Regions from separate parts of the Trichococcus flocculiformis genome, predicted to be linked through region 2. Evidence: predicted binding sites of a transcription regulator. Region 2 holds the regulator's gene; each other region holds the start of a gene.
What was found. The regulator NrdR, encoded in region 2, represses ribonucleotide reductase genes. The targets are predictions, from matches to a motif close to ACACNATATATNGTGT.
Positions count from the first base shown of each region.

Region 1: a site for NrdR is predicted at 5,496-5,511, ahead of ACKPCD_RS05335 (vitamin B12-dependent ribonucleotide reductase). Genes of this name have one in related genera too.
Region 3: a site for NrdR is predicted at 5,800-5,815, ahead of nrdD (anaerobic ribonucleoside-triphosphate reductase). Genes of this name have one in related genera too.

Region 1 is NZ_OY759718.1:1,058,521-1,066,816, reverse strand. It holds gene sstT (serine/threonine transporter SstT) at 1-337, opposite strand, end outside; tRNA gene ACKPCD_RS05370 (tRNA-Ser) at 567-656, shown strand; gene ACKPCD_RS05365 (class D sortase) at 1,188-1,871, shown strand; gene ACKPCD_RS05360 (hypothetical protein) at 1,871-2,788, shown strand; gene ACKPCD_RS05355 (hypothetical protein) at 2,833-3,246, shown strand; gene ACKPCD_RS05350 (hypothetical protein) at 3,419-3,811, opposite strand; gene ACKPCD_RS05345 (Panacea domain-containing protein) at 3,808-4,383, opposite strand; gene ACKPCD_RS05340 (NAD-dependent protein deacylase) at 4,373-5,116, opposite strand; gene ACKPCD_RS05335 (vitamin B12-dependent ribonucleotide reductase) at 5,537-8,113, shown strand; gene ACKPCD_RS05330 (MFS transporter) at 8,283-8,296, opposite strand, start outside.
Region 2 is NZ_OY759718.1:1,389,551-1,397,846, reverse strand. It holds gene thrS (threonine--tRNA ligase) at 1-1,273, opposite strand, end outside; gene dnaI (primosomal protein DnaI) at 2,056-2,982, opposite strand; gene ACKPCD_RS06740 (replication initiation and membrane attachment family protein) at 2,982-4,415, opposite strand; gene nrdR (transcriptional regulator NrdR) at 4,412-4,957, opposite strand; gene coaE (dephospho-CoA kinase) at 5,053-5,652, opposite strand; gene mutM (DNA-formamidopyrimidine glycosylase) at 5,659-6,543, opposite strand; gene polA (DNA polymerase I) at 6,580-8,296, opposite strand, start outside.
Region 3 is NZ_OY759718.1:357,043-365,338, reverse strand. It holds gene glnA (type I glutamate--ammonia ligase) at 1-89, shown strand, start outside; gene ACKPCD_RS02060 (ABC transporter ATP-binding protein) at 515-1,405, shown strand; gene ACKPCD_RS02055 (DUF2705 family protein) at 1,398-2,219, shown strand; gene ACKPCD_RS02050 (hypothetical protein) at 2,292-2,465, opposite strand; gene ACKPCD_RS02045 (GNAT family N-acetyltransferase) at 2,458-2,937, opposite strand; gene ACKPCD_RS02040 (ammonium transporter) at 3,106-4,785, opposite strand; gene ACKPCD_RS02035 (DUF3997 domain-containing protein) at 5,177-5,536, opposite strand; gene nrdD (anaerobic ribonucleoside-triphosphate reductase) at 6,003-8,225, shown strand; gene nrdG (anaerobic ribonucleoside-triphosphate reductase activating protein) at 8,249-8,296, shown strand, end outside.

The sequences.
Region 1 (8,296 bases), 330 kb from region 2:
GAGCAGTGACATCCTCGACGCCGGAACCCAATGTCAAAGTCACCGGGAAGAGGAAGCTTGCGACAACCGCTACGAGTGCCGCCAAGAACGTTCCTAAAAGGTACAGCACGATAACAGACTTCATGTTCGTCTGTTGACCTTTTTTATGTTGCGAAATCGCAGATGCTACCAAGAAAAATACCAAGATGGGTGCAATTGCCTTCAAAGCTCCGACAAACAACGCACCAAAAATTGTGATCGGTTTTGCTATGTCCGGTATAGTGACAGCAAGAATGATACCGATGACCAAACCGGCGATGATACGTTTGACAAGACTCAGCTTGTACCAGTGATTCATTAATTTATACAATTCAAATTCCTCCTGATGTATGCAAAAATTACAATAAAATGAGTACATAGGTTTTCATATTACCATAATTTAATCTCCCTAGGAAGAATACCTTTCACTTTTCTCTTACCGCGTGTCTGTTGAATTGGATCCCTCATTATTTGCTTTCTGCATTTTCGTGACTTTTTTTAAAATTCCTCTTTTCTGATCAGCTGAAAAGCGCTATAATATATTTTATGGAGAATTACTCAAGTCCGGCTGAAGAGGACGCACTCGAAATGCGTTAGGTGTCGAAAGGCGCGCGGGGGTTCGAATCCCCCATTCTCCTTAAAAACTTTTAACTATTGTCCGACAAAAGGCTGGTACTCCATTCGGGAGTGCCAGCTTTTTGTTTTGTCGAAATCAACCGGTACACCTAAAAAAAAGCACAATGAAAATCATTCCAACTGATTTTCATTGTGCTTTTTTTGTGAGATAGGAATTTATAAAATTTTTTTAACTCAAAAGTGCATCACCGTAGGTGTTTCACAAGTTTGCAAAATGTTTCATGCATCTAAAATGATGTCCAGCTTCACGGGTTAGCCCTTCGGAAATTAGATAAATCTGTCCTATTGCGCTCTTCGATGCTCAGTCGGACAGATTTCCTAAATTTCTTTCAGGGCTGAACGAACCCGTTCAGCTTTTCTTATCTTTCCTTTCTCACGACTACAATAAAAGTCGTCCATAGTCCTTTAAGACTATAATCGACTGGAAGCATATCATCCATGAAATAATAATATGGCATCCGAAATTGAAACGGCGTTTTCTGTTTCCTTCTATATTTTCAACACGTACCAAAACTGAATGGAGTGGCATGGTCATGAACAATAAAATAAGTCAAAAAAATCGGGCAAAACGGCGGAGGATCGGTATGCTGGTCGGCATTCCGATACTGCTTTTCGCATCCGGCGTCACGCTGCTTTGCTTGGCTTTTTCTGATAATATCGCTCACGCTTTTTACTTTTCGCGGATGTTTTTCCCGCAGGAAGTCGCCGTTGCGCAGACGAATCTGAGTAACCACAACGAGGTTGGGGAGGAAGCAGCCAAAGCGACCCAGCTTTCTTTCCCAAAATACGGGGATGAATACGGAACGCTGCGCGTGGATGCGGCAGGAATTATCTCGCCGATTTTCGTCGGTGACGATGCAACGCAATTGTCGGATGGGGCCGGCCAATATTACGGTTCCGTGTTCCCGGGTGACATTGGCAACACCGTAATCACCGGGCACACCAATTCGGTATTCAAGACGCTTGGCGAAGCGAAGATCGGCGATGCAATCCGCCTGGAACTGACCTACGGAACTTATGTATATGCAATCAGCACCATCGAAATCAAGAGCAATACCGACGAAAGCATTCTGGCGCCTTCCCAAGATCAGATTTTAACTTTATACACCAATTATCCTTTCGATTACATCGGCAATACCCCTGACAGATATGTCGTTACCGCAAAACTGGTCGAAGGCCCATCCCTTTCGGAAATTCATTTTCAAGGAGAATCGTGATGCGCAACCTAAAAAAAATCGGCCGAGTGATCCTCAGCTTTTTGCTGATGTTTGTAGTGGCTGCCTTGATCGGAATCCTCTTCATGAAGCACGTCCTGTTAAACGCAAAAGACCTCAATCAACAGTTGGCAGACAGCCCCTACTACACTCAAATAGAGGAAAGCCTGTCCGCTAAATTCAAGTCGTTGAGTTTGGAAACGTCCATACCTGAGGAAGTTTTCGCGGAAGCCGCGATGGATCAATATGCTTTGCGACAGCTTACCCGCGCGAACAATGAACAAGCACTCAACTATCTGGTTGCCCCCGACTCTACCTATGAGGCGGCGGCCGATCGCAGTATGTTCGAAGAGCCTGTGATGGCTTATGTTGAAAATTATGCCGCAGATCACAACCGGCCGTTCGATAAAGACTTGCAAGCGCAGACTGCCGCGGTAATCGATGAAGCCACCGCTCTTTTCGGCAGCCATACGATCTTGTTAAATCTGGATAATGTCATTGCTTATCCGCAATTCCAGAACTTCCGAAAAATACTGCAAACCGTTCTTGCTTATTTCTATCTCGTACCGTTGGCCTTCTTTTTGATTGCCGGGGCACTCGTCGGTTTGAACTGGAAACTGCCTCATCGTTCCCTGATCTGGATCGGCAGCAGCTTCGTTTCCGGATCGGCTTTCGTCATCATCCCAGCATCCGTGGCGTTGAGTCTCAAGATTCCGCAGCGCATCACCGTTTCAGCGGATTACATCAACACCGCCCTTCGCGCGTTAGCTATGCATTACACTGTAGTCTTGCTGGTCTCCGGAGCACTGGTCTTCTTTTTGGGGGTAGCCTGCCTTGTTGGCTACAGTCTGATCAGTAAGGCCAAACGCGTAGTCTACCGCCAGAACCGCACCTATGCGGCCGAAATGGAACAATACTGATTCAACATCGTGGGACATTTGCATTGAGAGGAGGTGAAAAATAGATGAAAAAAATCATCGTATCACTATTGTTTGCATTCGTATTATTCTTCGGAGTGCAAGCGAATGTTGCAGCTGCAACTGAAAATGATATCATTAAAACTTTGGTATCCAGTAGCTTACCTTCCAATTATGTGCAGCAAGCAAAAAATTATTTGAGGTCCAATGATGTGACTGCTGAAGAAGCGAATCAAGTCATTGACCACATCAATAATGCACAAGCTGTCGTGAACGCACGAGGAGCTAAAAGTGTGAACCAGCTTACGAAAGCTGATAAACAAGCCATTCTGGCTGAGCTTACTGCAACTGCTGCTATATTGGACATCACCGTGACAGTGACTTCAAAACGAGTCGTTTTCAATGATGCTAACGGCACTGTTGTCGCTACCTTCCCGACAAAGGGAAATGGTGTGAAATAGAAATGAGCAAACAATCCCTACTTAGCAGGAGGACTCTCCTTGCCGGAAGCTTAGGCGTAAGTAGCTGAATTGTATAAACTGTTGCAAAAAAACTGGATAGATGGGGGTCTGCTTGACCTCCGCTATCCAGTTTTTTGCGTCCTGGTTTTCGCGCCGATTTTGTTCGGCTCAGTCAAAATAGCCCGCCGGAAAAATCTCGATAAGCTGCCTTCACCTCGGCATAGAGGTCCGGGTAGTCCTCGCTGAGTGAGGACTGGATCCCGATCGCAAGCTGCGAGCTGTGGATCGTCTGGATTTTATGGACACGGATGTAGGAGACAGCCGCGTTCAGGCTCAGTTTGGGGTAGAGCTCTTTTGCTACTTTGATGTCGTGGACCGGATCGACGTTCTGGCTGGCGGACACTTTCGAAATCGGGAAGGCCGTGAAATCGCAAGGCAACTCATCGTATTCCGCACCGATGATCAGGAACGGACGCGATTTGAAGGCGATTTTGTCCGTATTTAAATCGTGATAAGCAAACCGGGCCTTAACGATGGTACCGATATAAGCTTGCGTTTCGTTCATGATTTCAGTACCTCCCCTTCAAAATCCTCAAATTCATCCAGATAAACATCAAACAACGGATCATACAACCGTACTTTTTTTGCATCCTCGCGCATATCCGCAATCTCCAGCAGTTTGGGCTCGGCAGATTCAGCCGCCGGATCCGATCTGCTGTTGCGCCAGGATGTTTCGCGGCGCGTCAAATCCGCCAGATACCAGCCTTCGTACTGCCCGTAGGAAAGAACGACGCGATCGAGGATAAACTGTTCGCGCTCCGTCAACTTCTTCATCTCCAGCGGTTCGAACGGATCATAGCCTTCCACGAAGAAGAAGTGCAGTTCCGGCAGCACCGGCCCCTCTGCCCAGTTTTCGAAGTTTCCGTCGAACAGCGGCTCCCCTACCAGCGCCAAACATTCCCGCTGCGCGAAATACAGCATCGTCTGCAACTTCAGCTCATTGTCGCCGAACCGGGCTGCTGTATGGTTTTCGTAGGAATAGACCAGATACCTCGCCAGCTGTCTCAGCTTCGTCATAATGATGTCCCCTTTCCTGAATGCCATTTCCATCAAGGCGCAGTTTGGTTCATTTTTCAAAAAATTCTTTCCAGACGTCCGCCAAAAAAGCGCCGGCGTCGGTCTGGACGGTCAACTGGAAGTTCAATGACTGCGGCACGGGTGTACGGTTCAGGAGGACTGCGTACGGTCCTTTGAAATAATGGACGAAATTCGCGGCCGGATAGACCGCCAACGAGGTACCGATGACGACAAGCATGTCCGCGGCGCCGATTGCTGCAGCCGCGCGCTCCATCGCCTCCTCGTCGAGCATCTCGCCGTAGAGCACGATGTCCGGACGCACCATCCGGCCTTGGGGATCGCGCTGGATGCCTTGTGTGTCGATGCTGATTTGGGTGGTTTCGGTGGCTTCGGCTGTTTCGAACGTCCGCCATCTCGTCCCATTGCCGTGCAGCTCGATGACAGCGCGGCTGCCGGCTGACTGGTGCAGATTGTCGATGTTCTGCGTGACGACGGTGACTTCTTTGCCTGCCTGCTCAAGCGCCGCAAAAAAGCGATGCCCTGCGTTCGGGCGCGCCTGCGAAAAGTTGAAGTGCTCCGCATAATTACGGAAAAAAAGTTGCGGATACGTCTCCAGAAAACCGATGCTGAGCGTCTCTTCGCCAGTGAAATGGCGACCACTCAGCCTGTCGAACAGCCCGCCCGCCGAACGGAAATCAGGGATCCCGCTCTCCGTGCTGATACCCGCCCCTGTGAAGGCGACGATGCGTTTTGATTTGCGGATCATATCCGCGAAGCGTTCTTTATCGTTCATGCTTGGGCTCCTTTCGGATGTTGTTCTTTCTGTCTTTATTATAGCTTTCGGGAGGGTTGACCGGGTACTATTCCGCATTCAGTCTTGGGCTGACGTCCGACACATTGGTGAACTGTCGGGTGTTTTGCGGTTTTCGGTATTCGATCAGTCGACATCCGCGTCCTGTCTCGGCTGTTCGGCATTCATTCTCTCTGCATCAGCCGACATCGCCTTCCGACGCACAATGTCCTCTTCTTATTGGCCGATATATTATTACAAACCCATCCTCGTCCACCCAAACAACGTTTTCATCCATTTTCAAAATACAACTCTCCGATTGTTCCCCTTGATTTATCTGGCGAACAGAATTAACATATATGGTATGAGAAACAAACCGACAGCACAACATCTAGTGTTTTCGCCATAAATGAAGGAGTGATTATTGTGGATGCAACAAAGACCACATTTAAAGCAGGATTCGAAAAATTGAACAAGGACATCGAGCGGTTCCCGCATGTGTTTCCGATCACGGAAGATATGCACGTCACGTATAAAGGCGTGTCCCGCCTCGTCATGCTGGATCGTTACTCCTACAAGGATTCCACAAAGGAGACCCTTTCCGAAGGGGATCTGGTTATTTTGACGGTCAAAGAGGATCCTAAATACCCAGCTCGAGGAACCGGCACCATACTCTCCATCAACCTTAAGGAACAGACGGCACGCATCAGAGTTTCCGCGGAGTACCAGCACAACATCGATGATTTCGAAGTCGAAGAAGGCGGCATCGTGACGCGCCGGATCCTGACGCTGGATAAACCACTGGAGCTTTTCTACGAACAGATCGCGATGCGTAATGCTCATGGCTTGGCTGAGGTAGAAATCACGCCGGAACTGCGCCATGAAGCTTTCCTGAAATTCTATGAAGAACAAAAAGCCTTGAATTTCATCCCGGCCGGACGCGTGCTCTACGGCGCCGGATCGGGTACCGATGTCACTTATTTCAACTGTTATGTCATGCCTTTCGTGCCCGACTCGCGCGGTGGCATTTCCGATCACCGCAAAAAAGTCATGGAAATCATGAGCCGTGGTGGAGGCGTCGGTTCGAACGGTTCGACGTTGCGCCCACGCCATACAATCGTAAAAGGCGTCAATGGCCGCTCTTCCGGATCCGTCTCCTGGATGGATGACATCGCCAAGCTGACGCATTTGGTCGAACAAGGCGGTTCCCGTCGTGGTGCCCAGATGATTATGTTGGCCGACTGGCATCCGGATATCTTTGAGTTCATCATTTCGAAAATGCAGAATCCGCGCATCCTTCGCTACATCATCGAAAACTTCGAAGATGAACAGATCCGCATGTTGGCGAAGGAGAAGCTACATTTCAAACCATTTTCACCTAAAGAAATCAACATGTACACAGGTATCGTCAACTACAAACACATCCCGGGGCATGGCGGATTTGATGCATCGGTCATCCATGAAGCCGAGAAGAAATTGCGCGATGGAGGCACCTACAGCGTCAACAATCCTGAATTCCTGACCGGCGCCAACATCTCCGTCTGCATCACCGACGACTTCATGGACGCCGTGATGCGGGGTGAGGAATATGCGTTGCGTTTCCCGGATGTCGAACATTACGACGCGGATGCGATGGCGCACTATGATGCCGAATGGACCAACTGCGGCGATGTCCGCGAATGGGAAGCTACCGGCAATGCTGTCCGCACCTACCGGACCGTCAAAGCCCGTGAATTGTGGCGGCTGATCAATGTCTGCGCCACTTATGCGGCGGAGCCTGGCATCTTCTTCATCGACAACGCCAACAAGATGACGAACGCAACAGCTTATGGTCAAAAAGTCGTTGCCACCAACCCTTGCGGCGAACAACCATTGGCAGCCTATTCCGTCTGCAACTTAGCGGCAGTCAACTTGGCTGAAATGGTCAACAAGGATCTGCAGATGGTCGATTTCGCCAAATTGGAGCAGACCGTCCGCACCGGTATCCATATGCAGGACAATGTCATCGACTCCACCCCTTACTTCCTGGAGGAAAACAAAAAACAAGCCCTTGGCGAACGTCGGATTGGCTTGGGAATCATGGGCTTGGCCGACATGCTGATCTATTGCGGCGTCCGTTACGGTTCACTGGAAAGCCTGCAGCTGATCGATCAAGTATTCGAAACGATTGCTGTGGCGGCCTACGAGGAAAGCATCGAGTTGGCGAAAACGCGCGGCAGCTTCCCGTTCCTGGTCGGACAGAGCGGTAAAGAGACGCAGATCCTGCGCGAACGTTTCATCAATACAGGCTATATGAAAAAAATGCCTGAACACATCCGCGAAGGCGTCCTGAAATATGGCATCCGTAACTCGCACTTGTTGACAGTGGCACCTACCGGATCGACCGGGACGATGGCCGGTGTTTCCACCGGACTCGAGCCTTACTTCTCATTCACGTATTACCGCAGCGGGCGTCTCGGCAAATTCATCGAAGTGAAGGCGGATATCGTCCAAGAATATCTGGATCGCCATCCAGATGCCGATCCGAAGAACTTGCCTGATTACTTCGTGGCTGCCATGACACTTGCGCCCGAAGAGCACGTCGATGTGCAGACAACGATTCAACGCTGGGTCGACAGCTCCATTTCGAAAACGGTGAACGCACCGAAAGGCTACACTGTCGATCAGGTCGAAAAGATCTACGAGCGCCTTTACTTGGGCGGTGCCAAAGGCGGAACAGTCTATGTGGACGGCAGCCGTGATTCCCAGGTACTGACGCTGAAAGCCGAAGAAAATGTCTGGGATGAGGAAGGCAAGCTCGAGGAAGAGAAAGAGCACGTCAAAATCAACAAGGACAAGACTTTCCTGGTTGATTCGATAGCCAATCTCGAAGCTACCGACGTCACAATCGGCAACGAAATCGGCGACACTTGCCCGATCTGCCGTCAAGGGACGGTCGAAGATCTGGGCGGCTGCAACACCTGTACCAACTGCGGCGCACAGCTGAAATGCGGTTTGTAAACTGATTAATTTAAGAAGAACCCGTCCGATTTTAGGACGGGTTCTTCTTTGTGGTTTGCCGACATTCATGCTTTGCTGCTCGTCTTGCGCTGCGGATGCTGCTTGTCCGATTAACGCAAAGTATCGGACATCCACAAAAAAGAGCTGCCGAATACGGCAGCTCCAGTCTTTAGTTTGATTCTT
Region 2 (8,296 bases):
GGTAGCTCAAACGGAAACGGTAATCAGTGATCTGGAAATCTGCATAAACATCCATGACCAACTGCAGTACGCGTTTGAACTCGTCCTTGATCTGATCCGGACGGACAAATGCATGGGCATCATTCAGAGTCATTTCACGCACGCGCTGCAATCCGGACAAAGCGCCACTCTTTTCGTAACGGTGCATCATACCCAACTCAGCGATGCGGATCGGCAATTCACGGTAGCTGTGGATATCGTTTTTATAGACCATCATATGATGCGGACAGTTCATCGGACGCAACACCAACATTTCGCCATCGCCCATATCCATCGGCGGGAACATATCTTCATGGTAGTGGTCCCAGTGGCCGGAAGTTTTGTACAATTCCACATTCGCCATGATCGGCGTGTAGACGTGCTGGTAACCCAGGCTCACTTCTTTGTCGACGATGTAACGCTCAAGCGTACGACGGATCGTCGCGCCTTTCGGCAACCAGAAAGGCAAACCGGAACCGACTTCAGGAGCGATCATGAACAGATCCAGCTCTTTGCCTAATTTACGGTGATCGCGTTCTTTTGCTTCTTCGCGCATTTTGATGAATTCAGCTAGGGCTTTCTTGTCGAAGAAGGCTGTTCCATAGACACGTTGCATCATTTTGTTGTTCGAGTTCCCTCTCCAGTAGGCACCCGCCAATGACAACAACTTGAAGACTTGGATTTTGCCTGTTGCCGGCACATGGACACCGCGGCAAAGGTCCGTGAAGTCCTCTTGCGTATAGACGGTGATGACGTCACCCTCAGGCAACGCAGTGATCAATTCGACTTTGTAAGGGTCATTTGCGAAGATTTCCAATGCTTCCGCACGGCTCACTTCACGTCTGACGATCGGATAGTTCGCCTTCACGATGTTCATCATTTCCGCTTCGACTTTCGGCAAGTCCTCTTCGGCAAGCTGCACTTCCATATCGGTATCGTAGTAGAAACCTGCTTCGATCGCTGGACCGACGCCGAAATGGATTTCCGGGAACAGGCGCGTCAGGGCATGCGCCATCAAATGGGCAGTCGAGTGGCGCAGGATACCCAATCCGTCTGCGTGATCCGGAGTCACGATTTCAAGCGAACCATCCGTCTCCAACTGACGTGTGAAGTCGACCAATTCCCCATTGAATTTTCCGGCCAAAGCTTTTTTGGCCAGGCTGTTGCTGATGCTTTTTGCTACTTCTTCCACTGTTACGCCGGATTCGAATACTTTTACGGCGCCGTCTGGAAAAGTGATTTTGATTTCTGACATGCTGATTCCTCCAGTTAATTAAATTCTGTACGTGCCTAAATGTTAAAAAAGGCAATAAAAAAAGCCCATCCCCAGCTTGTGCCGGAAATGGGACGTGTCTACGTGGTTCCACCCAAATTCAAAGAGTGCGACAGCCATCCGCTTAAGATTCTGCCTCATCCTTACTTGAACGCGATAACGAGCGTACCGTTTCCCCCTACTGAAGTTTCAGGGAATCTCTCGAAAGGGGTCGATACATGATTGATTAGGATGTTTCACCAAGCCATCCCTCGCTAAAAATCAGTTCATCCATCGGTGTCTTTCTCATCGATTTGTCTTTCGTTTCATCTGTAGTCCATTTAAACACAAAAAATAATTGTTTTCAAGCTTAAAATAAGAAAAGCTGAACGGGTTCGGTCAGCCCTGATTAAGGAAACACTGTGACCTAAACGGTCAAGTACTCTGATGTCACAGTGCGACATCAGAGGGCCTCACTACGAGACCAGTTGGATGGCCTGATGACAGGACTAAGCGATTGAAATCGCAAGAGTCATGACAATTTAGGAAATCGAGCCGCAACGTTCCCTACGGTCACCTTGTACTGGGACTCTAAGGGATGAATCCCTAAAAGTCCCATGCAACTGAGCATCGTAGAGCGCAATATGCTGAGAGACTTCCTGCGTCAGCAGGTTAGTCGAACAGTATCCTTGGCTCATAGAGACAAGGGGTTCCTTTTTCCTTTCCGAAGGGCTTACCCGTGAAGCTAGCCAACTTTTTTGATTGCAGCACAGCGCTCCGTCAGCCTATTGCTCGAAGCGACGGTTCTTCCCGGTCATAGGAACCTCGCGCGACAGGAAGCGGATCCGCTCCATCAGACGTTTCGCCTTCATCGGTTCATCGTCGCCTCGGTTGCCCATGCGCAAATGTTCCTCCAACTGCTGCATCGTAAAGTTGGAACTGAAGAAGGTCGGCAAGTCTTCCTGCATCCGGTACTGAAGGATGACACCGAGCACTTCATCACGGATCCAGGTGGAATTGGCCTCAGCTCCGATATCGTCCAACATCAGAATCTCCGCCTTCTTCACGGCATCGATCTTTTCGTTGACCGTGTTGCTCTGGATCGCCTGCTTCATCTCCATCGTGAAGGTCGGATAATGCATCAGTGTCGTCAGATGGCCGCCCATTGCCAATTCATGCGCAATCGCACCCAACAGATAAGATTTCCCTACTCCGAAAGGCCCGTAGAAATACAACGCTTGGTGATGCTCTTTCGGATTCCCATTGAATGAATCAATAAAATTCAACGACTCCAGAATGGCGGGCATCCGCTCGTTTGATTGGACAAACCGCTCCAACGTCGCCGTACGGACATCCTTCGGCATCGACATGGAATGGACGCGGCTCCGCAATTCCTTTTCTTTTTCCCTCGCCATCGTCTCGTCCGTCGGCGTATAGACGACATCTATGTAACCGGCATTCAATACGAGGTTCGGCTCATAGCCGGGATTCTGCGATTCTTTCCCCAACCGGATCTTCTCTTTTTCCTGCACATATTCGTGCAATTTCGAATAACTTCTCTCGACGATTTCCCGCGACAGGCGCTCTTCGTGTTTCTGGAAGAACGCTTGGACATCGGCATCCTTCATGATTGTGTCGATCATGCCTTTGTAGCGCTGGCTGATTTCGGGATTATTCATATATTTGTAGAATGCTCTTCCGATATGATCCATCACTCATCCCCTGCCTTTCCGCTACTTTTTAATTTTTTGATGCGTTCATTCAATTTTTGTTGGGCTTCCGGCGTCAGCGGTGTTTCCACAACCGCTTTGTGCTCCTCTTTAGCCCAATCCGGCAAGTTTTCTTTCTTGCGCGCCACCGTTTTCCCGTAATTCTTTGCGGTCGTTCGGCTGGCTGCCCGCTTCTCCGCTTTCGCTTTCATCTCGCCGGCGAATTGTTTTGCTTTCGCCAACGCTTTTTCGGGCGAATCGACACCGTCCTGCAGCCAATCGTTTGCGATGGCTTCCACATAGGCCTTGGAAAGATGCGGATTATTGAGGATGACCAACACATAGTGCGTCAATACGTTGAGCACACTCGGTTTGAAATCAGCCTTTTCCATCAGCGTACGCAACAATTGCGTCTCCGAGGCGGTCACGATGCCGCCTTTCTGCTTTTTGATGCTGGTCAAAAATTGATGCGGCGTCAATTGTTCGCACGCCTTGATGAACGAAATCTCTTCACTGGAAAAACGCGCCTGAATCAATTTTTGTTCCCGGCCTTTTTCAGTATCTTTAGCCAGTTGGATGCTCTGGGTGACTTTGTCCTTTACTTCCAAACGGGTGCTGTGTCTCTGTTCATAGGCATCGGATACAATTTTTTTGAGCGTTTCTCCGTCTACTTTGCCGGATTCGATATCGGCGGCCTCCAGAATAAACTGGGCCATCTGAAGTTCGTCGCAACCATACAGGGTGTAGAGGATAGTGATTGTGTGCTCCAATTCCTTTGTGATGGATTCGCGTTTAACAAATTGTTTGTTCAACAACTGCCGGAAAAACGAGAAGTCAAAACCATCATTCTCGATAACGGGCAGACTTGCCGCATTATCACCCAACAACGTATTATCGTTCTGCCTCATCCGCGCTTGCTCCGTAAAGGCGCTTTCCGAGAAAGAAAAAACATCCAAAAAGGACTTGGTAATATTTTCCGCATTTTTTAGGTCGCGGACTTGCCGACTGAACCGTTGCTGCAACTCACGGTATTTCCGTTCGCCGACTTTTTCGTACAACAGCAACCCCATCAGGTCATCACTGAAAAAAGCATGACTGGACAGCGGCTGCTGCAATTCGTAAAGGTATTGCTTCTCAGGCTCGTTTACCAGAAATGTCTTCAGCAAACCGATTCCTTCCAATTTCACGCGCGCTTGATAGAACTCTTGGATTCCGCTGTTTGATAGAGCCAATAATTCGGTGTGAAGCAAATCCTTACTCCAATAGCTCTCCTGCGGAATCTCCGCAAGCAGCGTCAAATAAAGGCTGAACGCTTGCGGCCCGATGATGGGCTGATACAATTGCGTCAGGATTTTGCGGTCCACATCGGAAATTAAGTTCGTCTGGCTTGCTCTGAAAGCATCCTTAGGACTTATATTTTGCCATGGATAACTCATTGTTCATTGTCTTCCTTTCCGGGGGCTGCCTCGTGGGGAGGAGCATCGGATGGTTGGATGTCTGAAGCTTCAGCAGCCGCTTGTTCGGCTTTTTTCTTCTCCATATTCTTCAATTCATCAAGGAAGGTTTTCCGGTCCGAAAATTGGCGGTAAACACTTGCGAAACGGATGTAGGCGACATCATCAATTTTGGCCAACTTGTCCATGACGTATTCCCCGATGACGATGCTGGATACTTCGTTTTCTCCGAGCGCTCGGATTTCGGCTTCCACCTCATTGACGACAGTCTCCAGCTGTTCAAGGGCGATCGGCCGTTTTTCGCAGGAGCGGATCAATCCCCGCAACAACTTTTCACGGCTGAATTCTTCGCGCGCGCCATTTTTTTTGATGACAAGCAACGGCGTTTGCTCGATCCTTTCGAATGTAGTGAAACGGAAATGGCATTGTTCGCATTCGCGACGGCGGCGGATGGCTTTCCCGTCATCAGCCGGACGACTATCGACAACACGCGATCCGTGATAGTGACATTTTGGGCATTGCATCGGCTTTCCCCCTTTTCTTTCGTTTATTATCGCTTCATTATAACATACTTGTGGCTCAAAAACCTTGAAAAGATGGTCTTTATGGCACTTTCAGGCTACACAGTTCTATGTTTGAGCAGCCAATCGTTGACTTGTTTTTTTGTTTCTTCAATTGTTCCGGAATTGTCGATGACAAAGTCAGCCAGTTCTTTTTTCTTCTCGATCGACAGCTGACTTTGCATCCTCCGGGTAGCTTCATCCGCATCCAAATGGTTGCGGCTCATCAGCCTTTGCACTTGCAGTTCTTCTGGAACATAGACGACCATCACAGCATCGCAACTGTCCTCATACCCGCCTTCGTACAGCAATGGGATATCCAGCACAATCAGTTTGTGCCCTTCCGAAATATAACGCTCTTTTTCTGCCTGTATCCAATCATTGATGCGCTCCTTCAGCAACACATCCAGTTCTTTACGCTTCTCCCTATCCGAAAAGATCAGCGCTCCCAAACGTTTGCGATCCAACGTACCATCAGACAGCAGATAGGCTTCCCCAAAATGTTCGATGATGTCCGCTAACCCTGGTGCACCCGGAAGAACGACAGCCCTTGCTCCTAAGTCTGCATCGACAACCGGAATGCCCGCAGACAAAAACAGCTTCGCTACAGTCGATTTCCCTGTAGCGATGCTTCCTGTAAGTCCTAATATATAGCTCATGTTCGTTTATTTCGCCCCTTTGTAGGCAATATCAGTGATGTCTGGTGCCTTTGAACGCGTCTTCGGCAGTTGTTGACAATGCGGACAATAATGCGTTCCTCGCTGTGCAACCCTTATCTTTTCGATCGGATGACCACAGTTCGGACAAGGTTGCCCGGTTTGACCGTAAACGGCAAGCGAGACTTGGAATTTACCGGCCTCTCCTAACGTATTTTTGTAGGTCCGGATCGTCGACCCTCCGGCCTCCACTGATCTACTGATCACATCCATGATGGCTTCATGCAGCCTTTTGGCTGCAGCCGGGCCGATTGTATCGGCGGCTTGCAGGGGATGGATTTTAGCTTGGAAAAGTGATTCATCCGCATAAATGTTCCCGACGCCGGCCACAATGTTCTGGTCCAGGATGACCGCTTTGATTGCGCGATGCGACTTGGAAAGATCCTTTTTGAATTTGCTCAATTTGAAGAAATCCGCGGTCGGTTCCGGCCCCATTTTTTTGAAAGGTTCATACTCATCCCGCTTTTCGATCGGCAACAACGTAAATTTACCGAACTTGCGCACATCAAGGTAACGCAATTGGCGGCCATCGGCGAGATAAAAAATGACATGCGTATGCTTCTTGATCGGTTCACCGGCTTCGCTGACCTCATATTTGCCTTCCATCCGCAGATGGGAAATCATCGCCCAGTGGTCCAACAAAAAGATCAGATACTTGCCGCGGCGTTCGATGGTGTGGATCTGCTCCCCCCGCAGAACCGTCTTGAAACGTTCCGTGGAGAAAGGCGGCGTGATCATACGATCCCAAAAGACGGCTACATCTATGATGACGGCTCCTCCGACAAGGTTGATGAGTCCTTTGCGGATGGTTTCTACTTCTGGCAATTCCGGCATAAGCAGGCCCCTTTCATTTATCGGTTTGTTCCTTGTTTATTTTGCATCATACCAGCTATCTCCGGAGTTGCTGTCCACTTTGAGCGGCACAGCCAAGTCGACTGCATGCTCCATGATTTCCGGCACCAATTTTTCCAAGACCGAAATCTCTTCTTCCGGGCATTCGAAGATCAATTCATCATGCACCTGCAACAACATATTCGCTTGAAGCCCTTTTTCCTTAAGGACTTTATCCATCCGGACCATCGCCACTTTGATGATGTCGGCGGCAGTGCCTTGGATCGGCGAATTGATGGCCGTGCGTTCGGCAAAGGAGCGCAGATTGAAATTGCGGTTATGGATATCAGGTAGGTAACGGCGTCTGTGGAACAGCGTTTCGACATAACCGGTCTCTTTCGCTTCCTTGACGATATCCTCCATGAATTGCTTCACACCCGGATATTTGTCGAAATAACGGTCAATGAATTCTTGAGCAGCTTTTCGGGTGATGTTCAGGTTTTGGGACAAACCGTAGTCACTGATGCCATAAACAACACCAAAATTGACGGCTTTCGCTTGTCGGCGCAGATTGGCAGTGACGTCTTCCGGTTTCTCGATGCCGAATACACGCATCGCTGTCGAAGTATGGATATCCTGGCCTTCCAGGAAGGCTTCGCGCAGATGCTCATCCCCGGAAATATGCGCCAGCACACGCAATTCGATTTGTGAATAGTCGGAGGCGAACAGCTTCCAACCTGCTTGTTGCGGAACGAAAGCTTGTCTGATTTTCCGGCCTTCCTCCATCCGGATCGGGATGTTCTGCAGGTTCGGATCGACGGAACTCAAACGACCGGTCTGCGTCAACGTCTGTTGATAACGGGTATGGATCTTGCCGGTTTCCGGTTTGATGAATTTCAGGAGTCCCTCCACGTAGGTGGATTGCAGCTTGGCCAACTGTCGGTAGTTCAAGATGTGCTCCACGATCGGCGCTTGCGCCTGCAGCTTCTCCAATACATCCACCGCTGTCGAATAGCCCGTTTTCGTCTTTTTGATGGCGGGCAAGCCCATCTTCTCGAACAGGATGACACCCAGCTGCTTCGGTGAGTTGATGTTGAACTCCTCACCCGCCTCGGCATAGATGGTTTTTTCGATTTCAAGCAAGCGGCCGGCAAATTCCTCTTTCATTGTCAACAGGCGTTGCGGTTCCACTTTGATCCCTTGGATTTCCATGTGCGCCAAGACAAATGACAACGGCAGCTCCATTTCGTAATACAAATCTTTTTGCACGTTGCTTTCCAGTTCAGCGTTCAATTGGGCAAACAGCGCCTGGATCGCTTTCACTTTGCGCGCTAAATGGTCATGCAGTATTGCATCCTCGGGAACCGCCGTTTTAGCGCCTTTTCCGTAGATGGCCTCATCAAAGGAGACATCGTTGTAGCCGTATTCCTGGGCGACTTGCGCAAGGTCTTTGCTGTTGTCCTTCGCATTCAGGATGTAGGAAGCCAGCAGGATATCAAAGTCGATGCCTGCCAGCGCGATACCGGCGTAATGCAGCATGACCATCGTCCGTTTGCCGTCGTACACAATTTTATGGGCTCCGGCATTTTCAGCCCATTCCTTGAAAACAACACTTGCCAGCACTGTTTCCAATGAAGCTGTGTAAATCTTTTCATCCGTTCCCCAGCTGACTGCGAGGATTTTCCCGTCATGGTAGTTGTCTTCAAGCATCTCTACATACAGTGCCATCCGGTCCTTAAAATGCTCGGGACGGATC
Region 3 (8,296 bases), 1.0 Mb from region 2:
ATTTCGTCGAATCAAAAGAAATCGAAGTAATGTCTTACATCCAACAAGTAACAGAGTGGGAAAGAGAACAATACTTGAATATGTACTAAGAGTGTGAGAAAAGTCGTTTAGCTCCCCGTACGTTGGAGCACCCCAAGAAGTGAACCTCTTTTGTTCACTACTTGGGGTGTGAAACGTTAGTGGGAGCTGACTTTTCGAACAGGTTTACTAAGAGCGAGATGAATCCCGCTCTAGAAATCGAGCACTAAGAGGACTAACACTAAACGGACGTTTTTTGTCCGTGTGTGGTAGTCAGCTTAGGCGGAATCCCCTGCAAATCAGAACACGTTTAAAGAGCGGGATTCAGAACGCGTTTACCGAGAGTGTAAGAATCCCGCTCTTCTGCAAAAGGCCGAGACCAATTTGTCTCGGCCTTTTGTGTCGTTCAGGGAAGAAAAATCATGCTGTTGCTGTAAACTTCAGCCGAGAAAACGTATAATGGATATATGTAAAGTTCTTTAGAGGAGGGGTTACAGTGGAAGCAATCGAAATGGAAGGTTTGACCAAACGATACCGTAAGAGTGTGGCTTTGGACAATATTCACCTCACTGTGGAACAAGGCGAACGGTTTGGTTTCATCGGGCCGAACGGAGCAGGGAAGTCGACAACCATCAAGTTGTTGCTTGATTTCATCAAGCCCAGCAAAGGAAATGCCCGAGTTTTCGGACTGGATGCCCAGAAAGACTCCGAGAGCCTGAAGCGCATCATCGGATATGTCCCGAGTGACGTGCACTACTACAGCAATCTTACCGTTGAAGAGATTTTGATGATGACGGGGAAATTCCACCAAATCCATAATATCAAGGAAATGATGGCTTATTACGTGGAACGCTTCGCATTGGAGCCGAAAAAGAAAATGAAGGACCTTTCCTTGGGTAATCGGAAAAAAGTCGCGATTGTGAACAGTCTGATTTTCAATCCGGAACTTTTGATACTGGATGAGCCCACAAACGGACTGGATCCTTTGATGCAGCATCGTTTGTTTGAGGAGCTGAACTACCACAACAAAGAAGGCGCGACAGTCTTCATTTCTACGCATAACCTTCCGGAAGTGGAAGCATTCTGTACGCGGACTGCCTTCATCCGTGAAGGCAAAATCATTTCCGTGGAAGATATGGCTTCCGGTTATCAACCAGGGAAAGTGGTGACGCTGACCGGTTCAGCCATCGTAACGAAGGATTTCGAATCCAAAGGGTATCGCGTCCTTTCCAAGACGGATCGGGTCGTTTCCTTGCTCTACAAAGACAACGTGAAGCAGATTCTGGCCGATATGGCGCCGCTGGATTTGGAGGATATCGAAATCCGCAATCAGAATCTGGAGGAAAAATTCATGACCCTGTATGGTGGAGGTGGATCCCATGAATAGCATCCGTTTGGAGTGGAAACAGGAGCGCAACGGTTTGTTCGTGTGGTTGTTTTTTATGGTCCTGATCATGGGCTTGATGATGGCGATGTTCCCCGTCATGTCGAATCAAGGAATGGAGGACATCCTGACGACCAAGCTCGATGCGATGCCTCCTGAGATGCTGGAGGCTTTCTCGCTCACGAATGGCGCGAGCTTGCTGCAGGCCGCCGGATTTTTTGCCTATATTTTTCAGTACCTCTTTTTGGCGGCCTGCATTTTTGCAACGATGAAGGGTGCGCAGGCGCTGATCAAGGAAGAGACGAACGGTACAATCGAGTATCTTTATGCACAGCCAATCAGCAGAAAAGCTATTGTCACGAGCAAATACATCGCTAACTTGGTATTACTGCTGATTTTTTGGATCGTTTTATATGGCGCAGCTCTGCTGTTCATCTATCTATTCAAGGAGGATGGAGCCGATTTTGTGGAAATCATAAAGGATATCACGCTGATGTTCGGTGCGGAGTCGTTGGTATTGTTGTTCTTTTATTCGATCGGCTTCCTTTTCTCGACGTTCATTGCGAGTAGCCGTTCAACAAGCGGAGTCGCGCTATTGTTGGTGTTCGGCACCTATATGATCGGCCTTGTCTCGAAAATGGTCGAGGAATACGAATTTCTGCGGGTTTTGTCGCCGATCGAATATGCACATCCAGCGGCCTTGTTGGAAGAGGGGATTTCCTGGGAGTATATGGTTATTTGCATCATCGGAAGCTTGCTGGTATTGGGTCTAAGCTATCTCATCTACGGCAGAAAAGATTTGCGGATCCAGGTTTAGTGTTATAGGTCGTTTAGATGGTCCTGAATTAATCAAAATAAAAAAGCCCGTGCTGGGCTTTTTTATTTTGGATTAACCGAATGTCATGAACATTACTGCGGCGACGATCAGGGCGTAGGACAATTTCTCCAGGTTTTTCTTTGTGATCGGGTTCAGGCCTTTGTCGTAGCGTGTCTGGTACATGATCCAGACGTTGATTCCGATGCTGATGATGCCTAGTATGCTGGCTGTAAGATATTTATTCACGATGTTCCTCCTGTTGGTTTTTACTTTCCGTTTGAGTGTTCTGCGAATCGATGATCATGTCGATATGCGGGATATCATCCTCCAGGTAGATATCCGATACGGGCCGGAATCCGAATGAGGCATAAAAATCCTGCAAGTAGGCTTGTGCTTGCGCGTGGATCGCTAGTCCGGGGAAATGCATCTTTGCATACTCCAGCACGACCTGCATCAATTCCTGGCCGTAGCCATGGGTGCGTTCGCCTTGCGGGACAAGGACGCGTCCGATGCGCACATCATCCAGTTCAGGGATCAATCGGGCATAGGCCAGCAGCCGATCATCTGCCTGCTTCCAGAAGTGGATGCTGACGAGGTCGGTGTCATCCACCTCTTGATAAGGGCAATTTTGCTCCACAACGAAAACGGCAGTCCGTTCTTTGTAGATGAGGTGCAATTCCCTCGCTGTCAGTTCTTCAAAAGGTTTGATGACCCACATATGTTTTCCTCCTCATCGATTGGTGGAGAGCCACCATCATAGTCCTTATTATAGCAAAGCGCGGGCAAACAAAAAACCTGGAAACAGTTTACTGCAAAGAAATAAAGCCAAGGAGTGCGTCTCGCAGTGAGACGGCTCCTTGGCTTTATTTAGTGTTCGTTATTCGGTTTAATAATATTTTAGGGCAGCTGGGCCTGAATCGCTGTTGCTGATGCGGAAGGCATCGGCAACCGGGGAAACGAAGACTTTACCGTCACCGACATGACCCGTGTATAAAGCGCGGCGGGCAGCACGGATGACTTCTTCGACAGGCACCTCGCTGATGATCGTTTCGATGCGGACTTTCGGTAAAAGATTGCCCTCAGCCTTCGCACCACGATAGAAGGTTTGTTGGCCTTTTTGGAGCCCGTAACCATGCACGGATGTGACCGTCATGCCGGTTACACCGATAGCGTTCAATTCCGCTTTCAGACGCTCCAGTTTATCCGGATTGGCGATGATTTCCACTTTATTCATCGTGTAGCCTGAATCAGCCAATTTGAAGGCTCCGACTTTAGTCAGGTCCACTTCTTGGACAGCAGGGATTCCAGCAGGTTTGCTGCTGTCTGTTACATAATCTTCGAATGCAGTCGTTGCGACAAAGTCATGGTAGCTTGAAGTCAAGCCATGCTCAGCGACGTCCATACCGATGATTTCTTCTTCAGCGCTAGCGCGGATACCCATTGATTTTTGGATGACCTTGAAGACTACATACATGGCACCGGCTGTGTAGGCGGCTACGGAAGCGACGCCTAACGTTTGAATGCCAAGAAGATTGAATCCACCGCCGTACAATACTCCGCCATCCGTTGCGAAAATGCCGACTAAGATTGTTCCTAATGCACCATTCACACCGTGTACACTGAAAGCACCGACTGGATCATCGATCTTCAATTTTTGATCGACGAATTCGACAGCGAGTACAATGGCGAATCCGGCGATGATTCCGATTGCGATAGCCCCGAAAGGAGAGACGACAGCACAGCCGGCCGTGATGGCAACAAGCCCTGCCAGTGAGCCGTTCAGTGTCATGGATACATCAGGCTTGCCATATTTTGTCCAAGTGAATAAGAGCGTGACCAGAGTCGCTGTGACTGCGGATAAGTTTGTATTCAAGAAGATCGTACCAATCAAGGCAAGGGTTTCGTCTCCTGTTGCCGCAACCGTTGAGGCTCCGTTGAATCCGAACCAAGCGAACCAGAGGATGAAGACGCCAAGGGCACCGATCGTCAAATTGTGGCCAGGAATGACTTGTGCTTTACCATCTTTATATTTTCCGATACGTGGACCGACGACGGCAGCCCCGACAAGAGCAGCAACGCCACCTACCATATGCACGGCTGTGGATCCAGCGAAGTCAATGAAGCCCATTTGAGCCAGCCAACCGCCGCCCCAGATCCAATGTCCGGAGATCGGATAGATCAACAAGGAGATGATGAAGGAGTACACGAGATAAGAGCTGAATTTTGTCCGTTCCGCAACAGCTCCGGATACGATAGTGGCTGCAGTTGCCGCGAATACGTTTTGGAACATGAAATGGACAGCTCCAGGAATGGTGGAATCAAGTCCTTCCATAAATAAAGCAGGAGTTCCGATGATGCCGGCGATATCGTCCCCGAACATGATGCTGTAGCCGATAAGGAAGAATCCCAATGATCCGAGTACAAAGTCCATAAGATTTTTCATGATGATGTTCGCTGCGTTCTTAGCGCGAGTGAAGCCCGTCTCGACCATCGCGAAACCGGCTTGCATAAAGAATACCAATACCGTTCCCAGCAAGGTCCATAATGTGTCTACTGATGAAAACATAAATGATTCCTCCTTTTGTTTTAGCATAGTCTTAGTGTATAGAAATAATTTTATTGATGCTATATCCTGCTTACGCACCATGTAATATAATGTGACAATGCTTACAAATCAATGTTTGCAAGCGCTTGGATGCGAAAATGATGAGATTTCTGAGCTTAAATCTCATCAAATTGCAGGGATGTTGGATGCGGTTGTGTATTTTTGGTCAACATGATTAAAATAAATCTGACATGAGCGAGTAGGGAATAGGACGGATGTCAGAATCGGTGACAACGAATAGGTTCCATCAGCGGGGATATCCGGGGTAAAGAGCAAATATACAGCAAAAAGCCGTAAGGGAAACATGCGGGACATGTTTTCCTTACGGCTCTATGTATTCTTTTAGTAACTTCTAAAAGTTGATGATCCAGTCCATTTCCGATAATTCAATCAATGGCAACTCGATCGCTTCCTCTTTTAACGCCTTCTCGAACCCTTCCTTCGAAAAAGGGCCTTTTACAGATTCAATTCTTCTATCGATAATAAAATATTCGAATGCTTCATTATGTTCTTTTTCAAGAATGATAAATTCATCGGTCCAATTCAATCGTGTAATATAGCCTTGGATGCTTCCAGTCGGGTAGCGATAAGATGAAGGCAGATGGAAAAGGTTTTGCCAAGAAGCGCACTGTCTCAAAAATAGGCCTTCTCCGACCGGTATTCTAAATTTAGCAATTCTGGATATTTCAGGCAACATTCTATTTTTCCACACTATCATTTCACCCCTTTTTTGTGTCCTCATTCTTTTGACATCCCTGTGGCTTAAAGCCGGATAACAGATCCGAAAATAAGAATGAATCGCTTACATTTCTGACAAGTCATAGTATAACTGCTTTTTTTTACAAAGTACAGTAGATTCTATTGATTTTATGTACTTTATATGTTTTTTAACATTTTTTTTAATTTTCAGGGTATTTTCCTATTGACCAAAGCATCAAAATATGTCTGCTGAATTTAGACGGAATTTGACTTTAAACACTATATATTGTGGTGGAAATTTCTCTTTGGATGATATATAGTATACAAAGAGAATCGAAACAGAGTCTACTTTAAGTAGAGGCAACCAACGTGAGAAGCGCGTCCGATAAGGAAAGCTTGCTCACTTTGTAACGACCTCTTACTTTTTATTAGCTTTTTTTGCATGTTCGGTTGATTTTTAACTAAGGAGTGGGAAAAATATGGCTTCATTACCAACAGATTACTTAAATGAGAGCACGAATCTTCAAGTCGCTGACACAGAAGTGAACATCCAAGTATTGAAGGCGGATGGACGGGTTGTTCCTTTTCATGCCAAGAAAATATATAAAGCAATCAAAAAAGCGGAGCGTTTTTTATCTGAACAGAACGAAGCGGCTGCAGATTACGATGTGGATGCTGTCGTGGCACTGGTCGTAGACAAACTGATTGCGTCAGAAGCGGAAAGTGTTTCGACAGACGATATCCATGATCAGGTTGAAGCGACGCTTGCTGAAATGGGCAATCTGCCATTAGCCGAAGCCTACAATACCTATAAACTAGCGAAGAAAGTCAAAAAACTCCAACAACAGGACATCGAATTGCGCATCCAGAGCCTGATGAATGCCGATCAGAGCGTCGTCAACGAGAATGCCAACAAGGACAGCCGTGTCTTCAATACGATCCGGGACTTGACGGCAGGAGTGGCCGCGAAAGCGATCGGCTTGCGGATGCTGCCGAAACACGTTTCCAACGCCCACATGAAAGGCGATATCCATTACCATGACTTGGATTACCAGCCGTATTCACCGATGACGAACTGTGTTCTGATCGATTTCCAGAATATGCTCCGTGAAGGTTTCAAAATCGGTAATGCCGAAGTGGACAGCCCGCGTTCAGTCAACACGGCGACTGCCCAAATGGCGCAGATTTTTGCGAACGTCGCTTCCAGTCAATACGGCGGCTGCAGCGCAGACCGGGTCGACGAAGTGTTGGCACCTTACGCACGCCTGAACTATGAGAAGCATCTGGAAACGGCTAAAGAGTGGGTAGAAGGCGAAGCGAAACAGATTGCTTATGCCGAAGAAAAAACCCGCAAAGACATCTATGATGCGATGCAAAGCCTGGAGTACGAAATCAACACACTCTACACTTCAAACGGACAAACACCGTTTACCACGCTCGGATTCGGACTGGGTACCGATTGGTTTGCGCGCGAAATCCAAAAAGCCGTCCTGCAAGTACGCATCAAAGGATTGGGCAAGGAAAGACGCACAGCAATCTTCCCGAAATTGATCTTCGCCTTGAAAAAAGGCACAAACCTAGAGACGCACGATCCCAACTATGACATCAAGCAGTTGGCCATCACTTGTGCCACGAAACGGATGTATCCGGATGTGCTGATGTACGATAAAATCGTTGAATTGACAGGCAGTTTCAAGACACCGATGGGTTGCCGTTCCTTCCTGCAGGGCTGGGAAGACGAAAACGGAAATGAAGTCAATTCCGGTCGGATGAATCTTGGGGTCGTGACGTTGAACATCCCTAGAATCGCCTTGGAATCGGAAGGGAATCCGGAAGCATTCTGGAACATCTTCGAGGAACGCTTGGCCATCTGTAAGGATGCCCTCGTCTACCGTGTCGAACGCACCAAAGAAGCGACGCCTACGAACGCACCGATCCTGTACCAGCACGGAGCCTTCGGGAAACGCCTGGGTGAAACGGATCAGGTCGATGAACTATTCAAAAACAAACGCGCTACAGTCTCTCTGGGATATATCGGATTGTATGAAGCGGCTACCGTTTTCTACGGAGCAGATTGGGAAACGAATCCGGAAGCAAAAGCCTTCACTTTGGACATCGTCAAGAAGATGAAGGAAAAAACGGATGCTTGGGGCAACCAATATGGTTATCATTTCAGCGTCTACTCGACTCCGAGCGAAAGTTTGACCGATCGCTTCTGCAGCATGGACACAGAAAAATTCGGCATCATCGCTGATATCACGGATAAGGAATACTACACAAACAGCTTCCATTACGATGTCCGCAAGAATCCGAATCCTTTCGAAAAAATCACCTTCGAAATGGAATATCCGCAATATTGCTCAGGCGGCTTTATCCATTATTGCGAATACCCGAACTTGCAGCAAAATCCGAAAGCGTTGGAAACAGTCTGGGATTTCGCCTACGACAAAGTAGGCTATTTGGGAACGAATACGCCGATCGACCACTGCTTGGAGTGCGGTTTCGAAGGAGACTTCAATCCGACCGAACGCGGATTCCAATGCCCGGAATGCGGCAATACCGATCCGCAGACATGCGACGTCGTAAAACGCACATGCGGCTATCTCGGCAATCCGCAGATCCGTCCGATGGTGAAAGGTCGCCATAAAGAAATATCCGCCCGCGTCAAACATCTGCATGCGGATTGCAAGTCAGAACAGTAATCAGAACAGTTAGGTGATGTGAAGTGAAAAATCCGCAACCGCAAGAATGGTTGGCAGAGAAATACAGCAAG